Regions from separate parts of the Cupriavidus sp. 22TCCZM01-5 genome, predicted to be linked through region 3. Evidence: predicted binding sites of a transcription regulator. Region 3 holds the regulator's gene; each other region holds the start of a gene.
What was found. The regulator FNR, encoded in region 3, switches genes on or off when oxygen is low (the NO sensors DNR and NnrR bind a similar motif). The targets are predictions, from matches to a motif close to TTGATNNNNATCAA.
Positions count from the first base shown of each region.

Region 1: the regulator FNR is predicted to act here: its motif matches at 2,287-2,300, upstream of AC3FNH_RS03700 (universal stress protein).
Region 2: the regulator FNR is predicted to act here: its motif matches at 1,685-1,698, upstream of AC3FNH_RS06030 (DUF3149 domain-containing protein).
Region 4: the regulator FNR is predicted to act here: its motif matches at 2,249-2,262, upstream of ubiU (ubiquinone anaerobic biosynthesis protein UbiU).

Region 1 covers NZ_JBYOJR010000003.1:22,512-26,541, forward strand. The annotation lists gene groL (chaperonin GroEL) at 1-951, shown strand, start outside; gene AC3FNH_RS03695 (BON domain-containing protein) at 1,039-1,692, opposite strand; gene AC3FNH_RS03700 (universal stress protein) at 2,384-2,839, shown strand; gene AC3FNH_RS03705 (DUF2188 domain-containing protein) at 2,875-3,054, opposite strand; gene AC3FNH_RS03710 (BON domain-containing protein) at 3,143-3,787, opposite strand; gene AC3FNH_RS03715 (hypothetical protein) at 3,870-4,030, opposite strand, start outside.
Region 2 covers NZ_JBYOJR010000004.1:218,623-222,652, forward strand. The annotation lists gene AC3FNH_RS06025 (helicase HerA-like C-terminal domain-containing protein) at 1-1,413, shown strand, start outside; gene AC3FNH_RS06030 (DUF3149 domain-containing protein) at 1,421-1,603, opposite strand; gene upp (uracil phosphoribosyltransferase) at 1,752-2,402, opposite strand; gene AC3FNH_RS06040 (MFS transporter) at 2,572-3,972, opposite strand.
Region 3 covers NZ_JBYOJR010000002.1:191,438-195,467, forward strand. The annotation lists gene scpB (SMC-Scp complex subunit ScpB) at 1-486, opposite strand, end outside; gene AC3FNH_RS02990 (sulfite exporter TauE/SafE family protein) at 1,035-1,790, opposite strand; gene fnr (fumarate/nitrate reduction transcriptional regulator Fnr) at 1,870-2,595, shown strand; gene AC3FNH_RS03000 (hypothetical protein) at 2,644-2,889, opposite strand; gene AC3FNH_RS03005 (FixH family protein) at 2,886-3,101, opposite strand; gene ccoG (cytochrome c oxidase accessory protein CcoG) at 3,186-4,030, opposite strand, start outside.
Region 4 covers NZ_JBYOJR010000030.1:32,907-36,936, reverse strand. The annotation lists gene AC3FNH_RS23915 (hypothetical protein) at 1-274, shown strand, start outside; gene AC3FNH_RS23910 (Crp/Fnr family transcriptional regulator) at 267-1,046, shown strand; gene AC3FNH_RS23905 (NAD(P)H-dependent flavin oxidoreductase) at 968-2,158, opposite strand; gene ubiU (ubiquinone anaerobic biosynthesis protein UbiU) at 2,417-3,445, shown strand; gene AC3FNH_RS23895 (U32 family peptidase) at 3,475-4,030, shown strand, end outside.

The sequences.
Region 1 (4,030 bases), on a different contig from region 3:
ATCGCACAATTGCTTCCAATCCTGGAAGCCGTCACCCGGGCGGGAAGGGCACTGCTGGTCATTGCCAACGATGTAGAAGGCGAAGCGCTCGCCACCCTGGTGGTCAACAACCTGCGGGGCGCACTGAAGAGTTGCGCGGTGAAGTCACCCGGCTTCGGCGACTCGCGTACCGAGCAGCTAGCCGATCTTGCGGCCCTCACCGGCGCAACTGTGGTCTCGCCCCAGACCGGCACGTCCCTTGAGCATGTCGGCCTCGAGCAGTTGGGCGAGGCCAGGCGAGTGGAGATCAGCAAGGATGCCACCACCCTTATTGGCTCCGGTGCCGACGCGGGCCGCGTGCAAGGGCGGATCACCGCCCTGCGCGGCCGGCTCTCCGAGGCCCGTTCGGACTACGAGCGTGAAGGACTGTTGCGACGCATCGCGCGGCTGACCGGCGGAGTCGCGGTCATCAAGGTCGGCGCAGCGACGGAGAGCGCACTGCACGAGCGCAAGAACCGGTTCCAGGATGCCATGCATGCGACCCGGGCCGCCGTGGACGAAGGCATCGTTGCCGGCGGAGGCGTGGCGCTAATACGTGCCCGTACCGCGTTGCAGGCGTGGCAGGCACCCAATCCGGAGCAGGCTGCCGGTGCGCGAATTGTCCACGCTGCGCTGGCCGCGCCCATGCGGCAGATCGTCGCCAATGCCGGAGCGGACGCCGACGCGGTGGTCCACCGTGTATGCGAGGGCTCTGGAACGCTTGGCTACGATGCCGGCGGCGAGCGCTATGGCGACATGTTGGAACTGGGGGTCATCGACCCCGTCAAGGTCGTGCGCACTGCGCTGCAAAATGCCATTTCCATCGCATCTTTGTTGCTCACCACCGACTGCATGATTGCCCTGGAGCGCGCTCCTTCCATGTCGGCCGAGGGAGCCGCACGAGGGAGCGCCATGTTCGGTGAGGAGTACTGAGCCCTTCCCTCGGCCAGTTCGCCGATATGATCACGCCGCGCGGGCGGCCAGGGCAAGACCCTGGTCGCCGGGTATCGCGCGTCCGGCTCAAAGATCGACCCGGATATTGTTGTCCACTGAAATCACCCCGGGCGCGGACCACGCGGCGTTGTACGCGGCCTCGCGCTCGGCCCAGGTGCGCAGGCTCCCGCCCAGCTTGACGTCTCCCTCCGAAACCGCCACGGTCACATGGCTCGCATCCACAACCGCCTGACGCTGGATCGCATCCCGGATCCGCTGGCCGAGGTCACGCTGATCCACCATCGGTCGGACGGCGATGGCGTTGGTGACACCTGTCACGCCGAACAGACCCGCGACAGCACGCTCGGCCGCCGTGCGCTGGTAATTCCAGTCGACGTCCCCGGTCAGCGTGATCACGCCATGCTCGACCAGGATCTTGATGCGATCGCCGGGCACCATTGCCTGCCAGGACAGGACATTGGAAGCTGCCCGCGCAATGTCACTGTCGGTGCGCCGGCAGTCGTCCGGCAGTCGCACATCCAGTTCAACAGCCAGTGCCTTGACGCCGGGGATTCGCTTCACCGCGGCTTCGGCTGCGTACTTCTCGGCGAAATTGCGCAGATGCCCAGTGAGCGTCACCACGCCGTCGGCGACCTGCACACCGATCTCGTTCGCGTTGACCGACGGGTCCCAGGTCAACTCTTCGATCACGTCCTGCTTTAGTTGGATATCGCCTTTCATGTTTGTCCTCATATCGTAGGTGTGCCGCTGCGTGTTGCGCCCAGCCACAATCCAGCGTATGCGGTGAGTCCCGACGCCGGTTGATATGTATCATGGAGCCGGCGTTGGGCCGTCCCAGGCCCCTCCAAGGGCGAGCAACAGTGCCACGTCCTGCAGTCCCTGCGGGCGAGCCTGAATGTGGCCGATGCTGTCCATGGCGTCCTGGCTGACGGACCTGGCATCAATCTGTCCACGACTTGTGCAGTTTGTCGTACTGGCCCTCCACCGTCTTTAGGCTCGCGGCTGCGGCGTCGACCTGTGCCTTCGCCACCTCCAAAGTTTCCTTGCGCAGGCTGTGCTAGCAATTGCGCGAGCCGGGCATCAGCGGCATCCGCCTGCGCGGACTGCTGCTGCGCCAGCGCGCGTTGGACCGAGTCTGGTGGTCAGCAGTTCGTCGCCGCGCTTGGGCCTGACCCTCCCGGACGGCGATCTTGGCCACGGTGCCGGTCACCTCAGGGTAGACACTGACGCTGGCCCCGCTGTCCTGTTCGCTTTCCATGATGCCGTTGGCGTAGATGTCACTTCCGCCGGCGTGCAGCACCGGTACCGGCATTCTTGAGGTGAGTCAATACTGTTGCGTGCCTTCCACCTACTCTGTCCACAGGCGCAAAGGACTTTTCCTGCGCCGTCCTACGGATGACAGGAGGTGTCCATGTACAGGAGAATTCTCGTTGCGGCGGACGGCAGCCATGCATCGCGGCTGGCGACCCTGCAGGCCATCGAGATGGCCAAGGCGTGCGACGCGGAAGTGAAGGTCATCTACGTCGTCGACGATAGCGAAGCGCTGCTCGGCGTCGCCTTCATTGATCGCGAGAGCCTCCTGCGCAACATAATGGCCTATGGACAGGAAGTCCTCGACGGATGGTCAAAACTGCTAGGCGCTACGGGCGTGCGCCATTCCGTGGCACTACTGGACAAGCCCATCTCAAAGGGCCGCATTGCCGAGACCATCCTCGCACAGGCGGATCAGTGGGATGCCGACCTGATTGTCCTGGGTACGCACGGGCGGCGCGGATTCCTTCGCGTCGTCATGGGCAGTGTGGCTCAAGGTGTCGTTCACCAGAGCAGCAGACCCGTACTGCTGGTGCGCAGTCCTGCGGAATATTGACGAAGTCGCCCATTGGAAGGGCCGGGGTGCCTGTATCAGGGCAGCGGGAGCCCTCGCCCAGGCGTGGTCCGCTCTTCATCCGCATGACGCCTGGCCCAGCGATGCGCCTGGGCGATAGCGATGCGAATCGCCATGCCATCTGCGTACCCCTCATTCAATAGCGCATTGGCAATCTCGATTGCCTTCTCCCGGACGGCCGGCTGCAGGTTCTTCATCGACGAGGGATAGCTGCCTGAACTCCAGGGCATGATCAAACCTTCACACGAAGTCGAGGCCCAAGGGACCTCGACTTCGCGCTGCCTGTCAGGACAGTTGCAGGTTGTCCACCACAGCAGCCACGCCTGGCGCGGACCACGCCGCGCCGACAGCCGCCAGGCGCTCTGCGCGCGAATCCACGTGGCCGCTGAGCGTCACCGTTCCGTCCCGCATCGATACATCGATATGCTTCGCCTCACGCTCGACATGCCGGCGCAATGCGGCTTCGATCCGCTCCACCACATCGGCGGGAGCAGTACGCACCAGCATCTTGATCTGGTTCGTGACGCCCGTCACGCCGCGCAGGTGCGACACGGTAGATTCGGCAAGCTTGCGCTGGTAGCCCCACTCCACTTCCCCGGTGAGGGTCACCCAACCCTTCTCGACACGCAGTTTGATGGCATCCGCGGGCACATGTACATGCCACTGCAGGGCATCGCTTGCGGCGGTAGCAATCGCTTCGTCGCTGACCAGGCTTGCAAGCCTGACATCCAGGTTCACCACGACCGCGCGCACGCCAGACACCTTCTCGGCAGCGCGCTCCGCCGCGAGTTTCTCCGCATAGCTGGGGAGATGCCCGCTGAGCGTGACAACGCCCTCGTGGACCTCGACACCGACGGCGGCCGCATCGATAGCAGGATCCCAGTCCAGCTCTTCCGCGACCTCTTTCTTGAGTTGAAGATCAGTTTTCATGGATAGCATCTCATGATGCGGCGTGGTGGAACGGCGTCCGCCACGCCAATGCAGCGCCGAGGCGGCGATTCTGCACCAGGACTCAGACACGAAGCGGTGACTGGGTGCGGCCGGAACGCTCGCGTTCCTGTTCGTTACGCACGATCGTGGAAAGCATGCCCCACTCCGCCGCCATCGCCCCGAGGATGTCGTCCATCGAGACGACGCCAACAATGGCCTCGCCATCCAGCACACCAAGTCTGC
Region 2 (4,030 bases), on a different contig from region 3:
ACGCTCCAGACGCTGGCGCAAGGCTTTTCCCGGCTCGGCGTGCCGGTCTTCATGGCTGACGTCAAAGGTGACCTGACCGGCATTTCCCAGCCTGGCCAGCCTACGGAGAAGCTCAAGGCCCGCCTGGCGGAACTGAGCCTGCCCGAGCCGGCATGGGGCGGCTGCCCGACCACGCTTTGGGACGTGTTCGGCGAGAAGGGCCATCCGGTGCGTGCCACCATCTCGCACATGGGCCCGCTGCTGCTGTCGCGCATGCTGGAGCTGAACGACACCCAGCAGGGCGTGCTCAACCTGGTGTTCCGCATTGCCGACGCCAATGGCCTGCTGCTGCTCGACGCCAAGGACCTGCGCGCGATGCTCCAGTACGTGGGCGACAACGCGGCCCGGTTCACCACCGAATACGGCAATATCTCCGCCGCCTCGATCGGCGCGATCCAGCGCGGCCTGGTGGCGCTGGAATCGCAGGGCGCGGACCTGTTCTTCGGCGAGCCCATGCTGAACCTGGAAGACTTCATCCAGACCGACAAGGGCCAGGGCGTGGTCAACATTCTGGCGGCGGACAAGCTGATGAACTCGCCCAAGCTCTACGCCACATTCCTGCTGTGGATGCTGTCCGAGCTGTTCGAGAAGCTGCCCGAGGCCGGCGACCTCGACAAGCCCAAGCTGGTCTTCTTCTTCGACGAGGCGCACCTGCTGTTCAACGACGCGCCCAAGGCGCTGCTCGACAAGATCGAGCAGGTCGTGCGGCTGGTGCGCTCGAAGGGCGTCGGTGTGTACTTCGTCACGCAGAATCCGGTCGATATCCCCGATACCGTACTGGGCCAGCTCGGCAACCGTGTGCAGCACGCGCTGCGCGCGTTCACGCCGCGCGACCAGAAGGCGGTCAAGGTGGCGGCTACGACCATGCGCGCGAACCCGAAGCTCGACCTGGAAACCGTCATTGGCGAACTGGGCGTGGGCGAGGCGCTGGTGTCGCTGCTCGACGCCAAGGGCACGCCGGGCGTGACCGAGCGCGCATGGGTGCTGGCGCCGGGCAGCCGGATCGGCCCGATTACCGACGACGAGCGCAAGCAGTTGATTGCGACATCGCTGGTGGCGGGTACGTATGAAAAGGCGATCGACCGCGAATCGGCCTACGAGAAGCTGCGCGGCAGCGTGGCGCCGGCGGCGAACGGAGGCGGCGCCACGGCGCAGAAGCCGTCGGCCGGCGCGCCAGCCGAAGCAGGCGGATGGCTGGGCACCGCCGGCGAGATCTTCGGCACGCTGACCAAGGGTACCGGCAAGAGCGGCCGCGGCGACTCGATTTTGGAGTCGATGGCCAAGTCGGCCGCGCGTACCGTCGGCTCCCAGGTCGGCCGCGAACTGATCCGCGGCGTGCTGGGCAGCCTGCTGGGCGGCGGCAAGAAGAAGTAAGCGCCGCTCAGTCCCAGCCGTTCTGCGACGCGGGCCGGCTTCCCGCGGCGGCCTTGGCGGCTGCCGCGTCTTCGCGCATCTTGCGGCTGAACATCCGCGCGAAGAACCACGCCATGCCGATGATAAAGACGATGACCGCGAGGCTCATCAGCCCGGTGCCGGTCGTGAACAGGATCTTGAAGGCTTCCATGCGGATCTCCCAGTGAGATATCGACGTGTTGCAGCACAAGCTGTGCGACGTCGAGTGTAGGGAGGCGCGCTTGCGGGGTCGTTGAGTAGGATCAAGCCCTCGCCAGCCAAGAAAGTCGGGGGCCAGCCCACGCCGGCCCGCCGCGGCGTCAGTTCTTGGTGCCGAACAGGCGGTCGCCCGCGTCGCCGAGGCCCGGCACGATGTACGCGTGGTCGTCCAGATGGCTGTCGAGCGACGCCACGTACAGCTTCACGTTCGGGTGGGCCTTGTGGAACACCTCAACGCCCTCGGGCGCCGCCACCAGCGCGACGAAAGTGATGGCTTCGTCCTTCACGCCGCGGCGCTTCAGCACATCCACGGCATGCGCCGCCGAGTAACCGGTGGCAACCATCGGATCGCACAGGATGAAACTGCGGTCTTCCACGTCCGGCAGGCGCACCAGGTATTCCACCGGACGGTGCTGCTCGTCGCGGTACACGCCGATATGCCCGATCCGCGCCGACGGGATCAGCTCCACCAGCCCATCGCTCATGCCGACACCGGCGCGCAGCACCGGCACGATGGTCAGCTTCTTGCCCGCGATCACCGGCGCGTCCAGCGGCACCAGCGGCGTTTCGATATGCCGCGTGGTGAGCGGCAGGTGGCGCGTGATCTCGTAGCCCATCAGCAGCGTGATCTCGCGCAGCAGTTCGCGGAAGGTGCGCGTGGACGTGTCCCGGTCGCGCATATGCGAGAGCTTGTGCTGGATCAGCGGGTGGTCGAGGATGTACAGGCTGGGGAAACGCGGATCTTGTTTCATGGCGGCGGCGAAGGCTCGGCGGGAGAGGGTGAAGCGGGCGGCCCCGGTCTTGTGGATCGGGGCGCCGCGCCGTTGTAGCGGGATTGTAATGGAAGCGGGCCGCCGCGCGGCTGCGGCGGATCCTGCCTGTCGCTACGTTTCCGGACCTGCCGTGCCGGCAGGCCGCGCGTCAGTCGAGCGCCCGGTTCTTCGACTCGATATCGACCATGTAGATCGCCAGCGCCGCCACGGCCAGGAACGATGAGAGCAGCACCAGGGCCAGCGTGAAATGCGTGGCCATGACCGGGGCAACGATGGCCGGCGCGAACAGGCCGCCGAAGCGGGCCATGGCGCCCGCCGTACCCATCCCGCTCGCGCGCAGGTCGGTCGGATACACCTCCGGCGTGAAGGCGTAGAGCGCGCCCCAGGTGCCGAGCAGCGAGAAGCTCATCAGCAGGGTGGAGCCGACCACCAGCGCGGGAGACTGGCCCAGGCTGTAGAGCATGCAGCCCGCGGCGCTGAGCAGCAAGAAGCCGATCAGTGTCGGCTTGCGGCCCCAGCGCTCGACGCCATGCGCGGCAAGCGCGAAGCCCGGCAGCTGCACCAGCGCGAGCAGGATCAGGAAGACCTGGCCGCGCATGAAGCCGAAGCCCTGGCCGGCCAGCTTCACCGGCAGGTAGACGAAGACGCCGTAGTAGGCGATCGAGATCAGCGCCCACGCCACCAGCAGGCTGATGCTGCGGCGACGGAAGCCAGTCGCGAACAGCGCGAGCACCGACTTGCGCTCCATCTTCTGCGGCTCGAGCGCGCCGATTTCAACCGAAACGCGATTGGCGGCCGCTACACGCTGCAGCACCGCGCGTGCCTCGGCCGAGCGTCCCGACTTGTTCAGGTAAAGCGGCGACTCGGGCACGAAGAAGCGGCAGACCACGCCGACCAGCGCAGGGATGCCGGTGACCAGGAAGATCAGGCGCCAGGCTGCATCGCCGTGCGAAACGGCGATCAGCGCCAGCACCGCCAGCAGGATCGTGCCGACGGCCCAGAACGATTCCAGCAGGACCAGCCAGCGGCCGCGACGGTCCGAGGGCAGGAACTCGGCCATCATGGTGTAGTCGACGGGCAGGGTGCCGCCGACGCCGATGCCGGTCAGGAAACGCAGCACCAGCAGCCACTGGAAATCCGGCGCGAACGACGACGCGACACCGCAGATGGCGTCGATGACCACCGCCATCATCAGCACGGGCCGGCGGCCGATCCGGTCGGCCAGGCGGCCGAACGCGAACGCGCCGATCAGCATCCCGACAAAGAACATGGTTCCGGTCTGCAGCGCCGTGGGCACGGGAATGCCGAAAGTCTTGGCAATCGAGGGCGCGGTGAAGCCGATCGACAGCACCTGCATCGCGTCGGCGAGCCAGACCAGGCCGAAGATCACGAACAGCCGGTACTGGAAGCGGCCGACGCCGGCGGCGCGGATGCCTTCCTCGATCGTGATGGCCCGGGACGTTGTTGCCCTCGGGTTCGACGGCGGGGCCGAGCTTACCGACGCGTCAGCGATGGTCGTGGGGGGCATGGATGAAATGGATGACGACATTTTGTCTACCTGTCTACCTGTCTGTGTTAGAGGGCTGTTTCCTGAGCCCGGATGCACA
Region 3 (4,030 bases):
ATCCAGCGTACGCAGCCCAAGGTCATCGAGGAATGCCTTGGTGGTCGCATAGAGCGCTGGCCGGCCTGGCACATCGCGGTGACCGATGACCTCGATCCAGCCGCGGTCTTCCAGCTTCTTGACCACCTCCGTGCTGACCGTCACGCCGCGAATCTCCTCGATGTCGCCGCGCGTCACCGGCTGCCGGTACGCAATGATCGCCAGCGTCTCCATGACCGCTCGGGAATACTTGGGCGGCTTCTCGGGATTAAGGCGATCCAGGTATTCCCGCATCTCCGGTCGGCTCTGGAAACGCCAGCCGCTGGCCAACGCCACCAACTCGACCCCACGCTGGCGCCAGTCCTGGCGCAATTCATCAAGCAGGGCCCGAATCGTGTCAGCGCCGACATCATCGGCAAACAGCCGACGCAGGTCGCTCACGCGCAGGGGCTCCTGCGCACAGATCAGCGCAGTCTCGAGGACGATTTTCGCCTCTTGGGTATTCATGTTGGGTGTGCAGCCTGTCTTTGCACCTGCTCCCGGACGAACCCGGAGCCCTGGACATTGTGGATTCAGCGGTGCGATTGCCACCGCCATCTCGTCGCGCAGCAAACCCGAAAGCTCTTCGCCTCGAGGCCGTGCATCTTCTGTTGCATCGATTTGCCGGGTGTGTTCCGGCAGGAGATTGCCCGGTCACCGGCAAGTACCAGTGCACGAACCTCTTGCACGCGCCCATATGGGCAGACATGGCCTCCGGCTAAAGTCCGCCTCGGCCGCAAGAAAAACGGATATCGGAAGCAAGGCCAGCAATGACTGCACCACGGCCGCAAAGCCAGCCGGACTTTTGAACAGATATTGTGAACCGGATGGACTGCGGAAAGGTTCGGTGCCGAATTGTCGGCGCTTTGCCCGAAACCCTGGGCGCGCCCCCTTTTTGGAAGGGCTGCCGGGCGCCGCTCGGAACCACGCCGCGCGATACCGCAATGGAGATGATTGTATGGCATTCCAGCCCACACCTGCAACCACCGCGCGGCGCCAGAGCGTATGGAGTGGTTTCAGAACACCAGGCAGAACCCATGCTCTGCCAGGGAATGTGGCAACAACACCGCTCGGCCGATTCCCAATGCACCGAATGCCATGACGGCCAAGCCGGCCCCGACCCTTACCCAGCTCCGGCGCGACCAGGCGCGCAAAAGCCCCGAAAAGCTCGACAGCGCCAGCAGATTAGGCAACGTACCGAGGCCAAAGGCGCCCATCACCAGCGCCCCCGAGGGCGCATTTCCGGCCAGCAATGCAAGGGCCAGGGCCCCATAAACCATGCCGCAGGGCACCAAACCCCAAGCCAATCCCATCCCATAGCGGCGTGCCAGGCCGCCCCGCCGAGCCTTGGCTTCCGTCGTCTTTCTGCCCAATCGAGCCATGCCGGCGGCACTGGCGCTAACCGCACGCGCCGCGAGGCGCTCCAGCCACACGATGGTAAAGGCCTCGCCGCGTATCAAGCGCCAGCCAGACAGTAGCAGCAAGGCGCTGCCGACTCCGAACAGCCAGCGCTGAACGGGCAGATAGTCCTGACGCCAGGCCGTCGCCCCCAAGGCGCCCAGCAGCGCACCAAGCAGCATGTAGGTGGAAATACGCCCGACATGCATGACAAGGAGCTCCACGAGCCAGTCCTGTGGGCGCCGCACAACGGCAACGGGTACGCCGGCGGCGCGTTGCTCGACAGCCAGCGCTACGCCACCACACATGGCAGCGCAGTGGAAGCCCCCTAGCAAGGCGAGCATGAAAACACTGAGTAGCACACCAAAAGTCAACTGCAACTCCCTACCGCATCACATCGCGCGTTAAAATGCACGTATTGCGCCCTCGCCGCTCCAATACTGCAGGTTCCAATTGCTAACATCCATCCCCGTCACCGAGATGTCGCCCCGTTGCTCCACTTGCGGCATGGGGCAATTGTGCCTGCCGGTGGGCATGAGCCAGCAGGACCTGCAGAAGATGGACACCCTGGTGCAGGAACGTGTCCGTGTCCACAAGGGCGAAACCCTTTACCGCATGGGCGATCCGCTGACTGCGGTCTATGCCATTCGCTTCGGCACCCTGAAGACGCATGTCACCACGGAAGACGGCCGCTCGCAAATCACCGGTTTCCACTTGCCAGGCGAAGTGGTCGGCCTCGACGGCCTGGGAGAGATGCAGCACGCCTCGGATGCCACCGCGCTCGAAGACACGGAGGTATGCGTCGTTCGCCTGGCCGATCTCCAGTCGCTGTCCATCGACCTGCCATCGTTGCAGCAGCAGTTCCTGCGCCTGATGGGCAAGGAAATCTCGCATGACCAGCTCATGCTCGTCACGCTTGGCTCCATGCGCGCCGAGGAGCGGCTTGCCGCGTTCCTCATCAACCTGTCCGAGCGCTTGTCCGCCCGCGGGTATTCGTCGACCGAGTTCGTCATGCGCATGAGCCGGGAAGAAATCGGCAGCTACCTGGGTCTGAAGCTCGAAACGGTCAGCCGTCTGTTCTCACGATTTGCCGAGGCCGGCTTGATCCAGATCCGTCAACGTCACGTCAAGCTAGTCGACATGGCGGGCATCAAGCAAGTCTACAGCCGCTCCTGCTGAGGCCATCTGACCGCCTCGCGTGGCAAGGCGGTCAATTCCTGCCGCTTCTTACTCCAGCTCGTCCGTTTCGCTGAGCTTTGTCGGCATGGTGTACAGCGTCAGTCCGCTGGACAATGCGCAGAATATCCAGGCCAGCAGGAAACCGATCGTATAGACCGCCTCGCGCGAGGCCTCGATCGGCTGACCGAAGAAATTCAGGTCACCAGGGTCCACCACGGAAAACACAGTTGCCGTGGCAACCCCGGCCATCAGGAACGCCGGCCACAGTACCCACATCAGCCAGCGCAGCCTCATGGCTGCCTCGCTTGCGGTGCCTTGGCACTGCCCGAGGCACCTGCCACCTTCTCGACAACCAGGCCATGCCGGGCCACACCATCGACCACTGGCCGGTCAGGATGAGTGGAAGCCAGCCAGATAGTCACGCCGCAAGCCACCATGGCCAGCAACGGGCCACTCATCAGCAGCCACGGCCACGGCTCTTTCCACCACGGATTGCTTTCTTGCATCGTCTTGCCCCCTTCGTCAACGCCTCATCGAGGCGCTCGCGGTTTGGTACGGCACAGCGCCGACGCGCCGTGCCGCCCTTAGCATCACAAATTGCGTGGCACGATGAAACTGGTAGATTGCCTGATTTGCGCACTACCTTGCCCCGCACCTTCGCTGGTCACTGTCACGCTGATCTTGTGCGTACCTTGCGCGGCATCGTCGATCGGCACGCGAATCCGGATCGGCACCAGCCTGTTCGATGTCGGCGCCAGAGCCTGCGCGTCCGGATCGTACTCGACGGTCATGTTCTTCAGTTCGTCGCTCTCGGCCTTCACGCTGATGCGCATGGGCGCCTCGGTGGTATTGATGAGTTGCAGTCGATAGACGTTTTCGATCCAGCGCCCGTCCACCTCACGCCCAAGCGCCCCGCGGTCGCGGATGATGTCCACTTTCAATGGCGTGCGCAGCGCAAGCGAAGCCACGAAACCTGCAACCATCACCAGCCAGATAATCGAGTAGATGATGGTCCGCGGCCGCACCAGCCGCTTGCGCGCCGCAGCGGCCGACAGCGCCTTGCGCATGGCATTCTCGGACGTATAGCGGATCAGCCCGCGCGGGTAGTCCATCTTGTCCATGACCTGGTTGCATGCATCGATGCAGGCACCGCAACCGATGCACTCGTATTGCAACCCGTCACGGATATCGATGCCGGTCGGGCACACCTGCACGCAGATGCTGCAGTTGACGCAGTCACCTAGCCCGGCCTGGTGATGATCCACCTTGCGCGACCGGCTGCCGCGCGGCTCGCCGCGCCCGACGTCGTAGGTGACCACATAGGTGTCGCGGTCGACCATCACGCTCTGGAACCGCGCATACGGACACATGTACTTGCAGACCTGCTCGCGCATGAAGCCTGCATTCCCCCACGTGGCGAAGGCGTAAAAAAGCA
Region 4 (4,030 bases), on a different contig from region 3:
GCCGCCGCGCGCGCGCGTGCCGGCCATGCAGGCCATCATCACGCCGTCTGCCCAGCGGCGACAGGCCTGGCTGCTGCTGGCTGCCTTCGCGATGCTGCTGGCATTGCCGCTTGCGCCGGCATGGCTGGCGCGCGCCGGCGGCGTGGCGTTTGCGCTCGCCAATGGCTGGCTCGGGCTGCAGTTGCTGAAGGCAATGCGATGCATGCGCGCCATGCGTGCGCGCGGCGGGCTGCCGCCGCGCAAGCCGCTTGCGCAAGGAGTTCACCATGGCTGAGATCGAGATGCTCGACAGCTTGCCGCTGTTCCGCGGCGTCGATGCCCGCGTGCTGGACGCGATCGCCGGCGCGGCCACGCAGCGGCGCCTGCACAAGGGCGAGTTCCTGTTTCGCCGCGGCGAACCGTGCCGCGGACTGTTCATCGTGATGGACGGGCTGGTAAAGCTTTCGCTGCCCGCTGCGGCCGGCGGCGCCAAAGGCGCGGAGCGGGCCATCGAAGTCTTTGGCCCCCGTGCGGCCTTTGGCGAGGATGTGCTGTTCATGGACGCGCCGCAGCCCGCCGACTGCCAGGCGATGACGCGCACTACCGTGCTCTGCATCGGGAGCGCCGTGCTTTGGGACGCGGTGTCGCGCGACCCGTTGCTGTCGGCGCGCCTGCTGCGCAACCTGTCCAGCCGCCTGCATGCGCTGATGCGCGATATCGAGGCCACGAGCCTGCACAACGCCTTGCAGCGCGTGGCCGGATTCCTGTGCGATGAGGCGCGCGCGGGACGGCGCACATGGCTGGCCTGCACGCAGCGCGTGATGGCCTCCAAGCTCGGCATCACGCCTGAAACCTTGTCGCGCGTGGTCAGCCGCTTCTGCGCCGAGAAACTGGTGCGGCTCGAGCGCGGCAAGATCTTCCTGCTCGATACCGATGGGCTGGGGCGCCTGGCTGACGATGCGTCACGCGCGGACGCCCCGGCCGCCGCTCATGCGGCGACGGTGGCCGCGGTGGCGACGATGGCCGGTGCGGCCATCGCGGCAGGCTTTTCGCCGGTGAGCAGGTAGTGGAGCAGGTCCGCCACCGGGCGGATCGCTTCGCCGAATGGCAGCGTGCCCTTGCCGCGGAAGAACAGCCCGCGCTCCACGTCGCCGCGCACGGCCTGCGCCAGCTTCAGGTCGATGCAGAACTGGCCGATGCGTGACACGCCGTCGCGCAGGCCGCAGGCGTGCAGGCAGTCAAAGCCTTCCAGGCAGTCGCGGGGCTTGGCACGGCGCTGCAGGCGGCTTTCGCTCGACAGGTAGCGCGACAGCCACGGCGTGAGCACGGCGCGCGCCGGCAGGCCCGCCACGCTGGTGAACTCGCGCAGGTCCTCCGGGCGGGCGGTGGCCAGTACCTGCTTAAAGGCCGGATGCGCGTCGCATTCCTCCGTGACGGCAAAGGCGGTGCCGAGCTGCACCGCGGCAGCGCCTTCGCCGAGCCAGTGGCGCACCTTGGCATGGCTGTTGATGCCGCCCGCCAGGATCAGCGGAATGCTGTCCCACGCGAGCCCGAGCGTCTGGAACAGCTCGCGGCATTCGGTCAGCACGCGCGCAAACGAAAAGCGCTCCTCGCCAAGGTCCTGGATGGCGGGCGCGCCCAGATGCCCGCCCGCATGGGCCGGGTGTTCGACCACGATGGCGTCGGGCAGCCGCCCCTTCTTCATCCACTTGCGCAGCACCAGGCCGATGCCGCGTGCTTCCGACAGGATCGGGATCAGCGCGACTTTCGGGTGGTTCGCGGTCAGTTCCGGCAGATCCAGCGGGAGGCCCGCGCCCATGACGATGGCATCGGCGCCGCTTTCGCAGGCCTGGCGCACCAGCTGCGCGTGCGAGCCGACGGCCTTCATCACGTTGACGGCGACCAGGCCGCGTCCGCCGGACAACGCGCGCGCGCCCTGGATCTCGCGATCAAGCGCCACGAGGTTGATGGCCTCGATGCGTGCCTTGTCGCGCGTGCCGCGCGTCTGCGCGAGCAGGTCGGGATGATGGTGGCGCAGGTCGATGCTGGCAATGGTGCCCACGCCGTTGTGCGCGGCCACGGTACCCGCCAGGCGGTGCGCGGAAATGCCGATGCCCATGCCGCCCTGGACGATCGGCAGCAGCCGGCGCCCGGCCAGTTTCAGCCAGTGTTCTGTCATGATGGTCTCGCTTGTTGGGAACTGCGTGCGGCCCGCGATATCGGGCCGCGCACGAACGGCCAAGCGTGGCACAGCGTCCGGCGCTGGCGTTTGCCGCAGGTCAATGGGGCGCCACCGCCTGCACCAATGGCGTAGGCCGACCGGTCTATGCAGCAAGGCGTTGCGGCGCGGTTTGCGCATGGTCAAGTCCACACGTCAAGTGGCTCGCTAGCATCTGCGCTGGCCGAATTCCCGCGCCGCGCAAGCGGCGCCTCCGACATGACAACCTCATCTTCCGTACGGGCGCGCCCACCGCAACTGGTCGCGCCCGCCGGTTCGCTGACAGCGCTGCGCGCGGCGCTGGAGCATGGCGCCGATGCCGTCTACCTGGGCCTGCGCGACGCCACCAATGCCCGCAACTTCGGCGGGCTCAATTTCACCGAGGCCGATATTCGCACCGGCGTGGCCGAAGCGCATGCGCGCCACGCGGAGGTGCTGTTCGCCATCAACACCTTCCCGCAGATGGGGGAGGTGGCCAGGTGGCACCGTGCCGTCGATGCGGCCGCGGACCTCGGCGCCGACGCGGTCATCATGGCCGACGCGGGGTTGATGGCCTACGCGAGCCAGCGGCACCCGCAACTGCGGCTGCACTTGTCGGTGCAGGGTTCCACCACGCATGCCGATGCCATCGAGCTGATGCGCGAGCGCTTCAATATCAGGCGCGTGGTGCTGCCGCGCGTGCTCTCGCTCGCGCAGATCGGCAAGCTGGCGCGGCAGACCAGCGTGGAGCTGGAAGTGTTCGGCTTCGGCAGCCTGTGCGTCATGGCGGAGGGCCGCTGCCTGCTGTCCTCCTATGCCACGGGGGATTCCCCCAATAACAAGGGCGTCTGCTCGCCCGCGCACGCGGTGCGCTGGACCGAGCAGGACGGCACCATGCATGCTCGCCTGTCGGGCATCCTCATCGACAGCTACGCGCCCGGCGAGCCTGCCGGATATCCCACGCTGTGCAAGGGGCGCTTCGAGGTCGAGGGCGAGCGCGGCTACGTGCTGGAAGAGCCCACCAGCCTCAACGCGCTGTCACTGCTGCCGGCGCTGCTCGATATCGGCATCGCCGCGATCAAGATCGAAGGCCGCCAGCGCAGCCCGCGCTATGTGGCGGACGTGGTGGGCGTGCTGCGCGCCGCGATCGACGCCGCCTGCGCCGAGCCCGCGCGTTTTACGCCGCGCCAGGAATGGCAGGGCACGCTCGGCCGCCATGCCGAAGGCGACCAGGTGACACAGGGCGCCTACGACCGGCCGTGGCGATGAGCGCGGCAATTCCAACCACGGAGCCATTCATGCGGGAAACCTCCACACGCGGCGCGGCCAGGTTCGGCATTGCGCTGGGACCGTTGCTGTACTACTGGCCGCGCACGGCGGTGATGCAGTTCTATGCCGACGTCGCCGGATCGGCCGTCGATCGCGTCTACCTTGGCGAGACCGTATGCACGCGCCGCCACGAACTGCGCCATGCGCACTGGCTCGAGATCGCGCAGATGCTGCGCGAAGCCGGCAAGGAAGTGGTGCTGTCCACGCCGGTGCTGATCGAGTCCGACACCGATATCGCCTGCATGCGCCGCGTCTGCGAACAGGACGACTACCTGGTCGAGGCCAACGATGTCGGCGCGGTGCGTTGCATGGGCGGGCGCCCGTTCATCGGCGGCCCGCATCTGAACGTCTATCACGCGGACACGCTCGCGTGGCTGGCCAGCCTTGGCGCCCGGGGCTGCGTGGTGCCGGTCGAGATGGACGGCGCCACGCTGGCCGCGCTGTCGGCGGGGCGCTGCGCCGGCGTGGCACTGGAAGTGCTGGCCTGGGGCCGCATGCCGCTGGCGTTCTCGGCGCGCTGCTTCA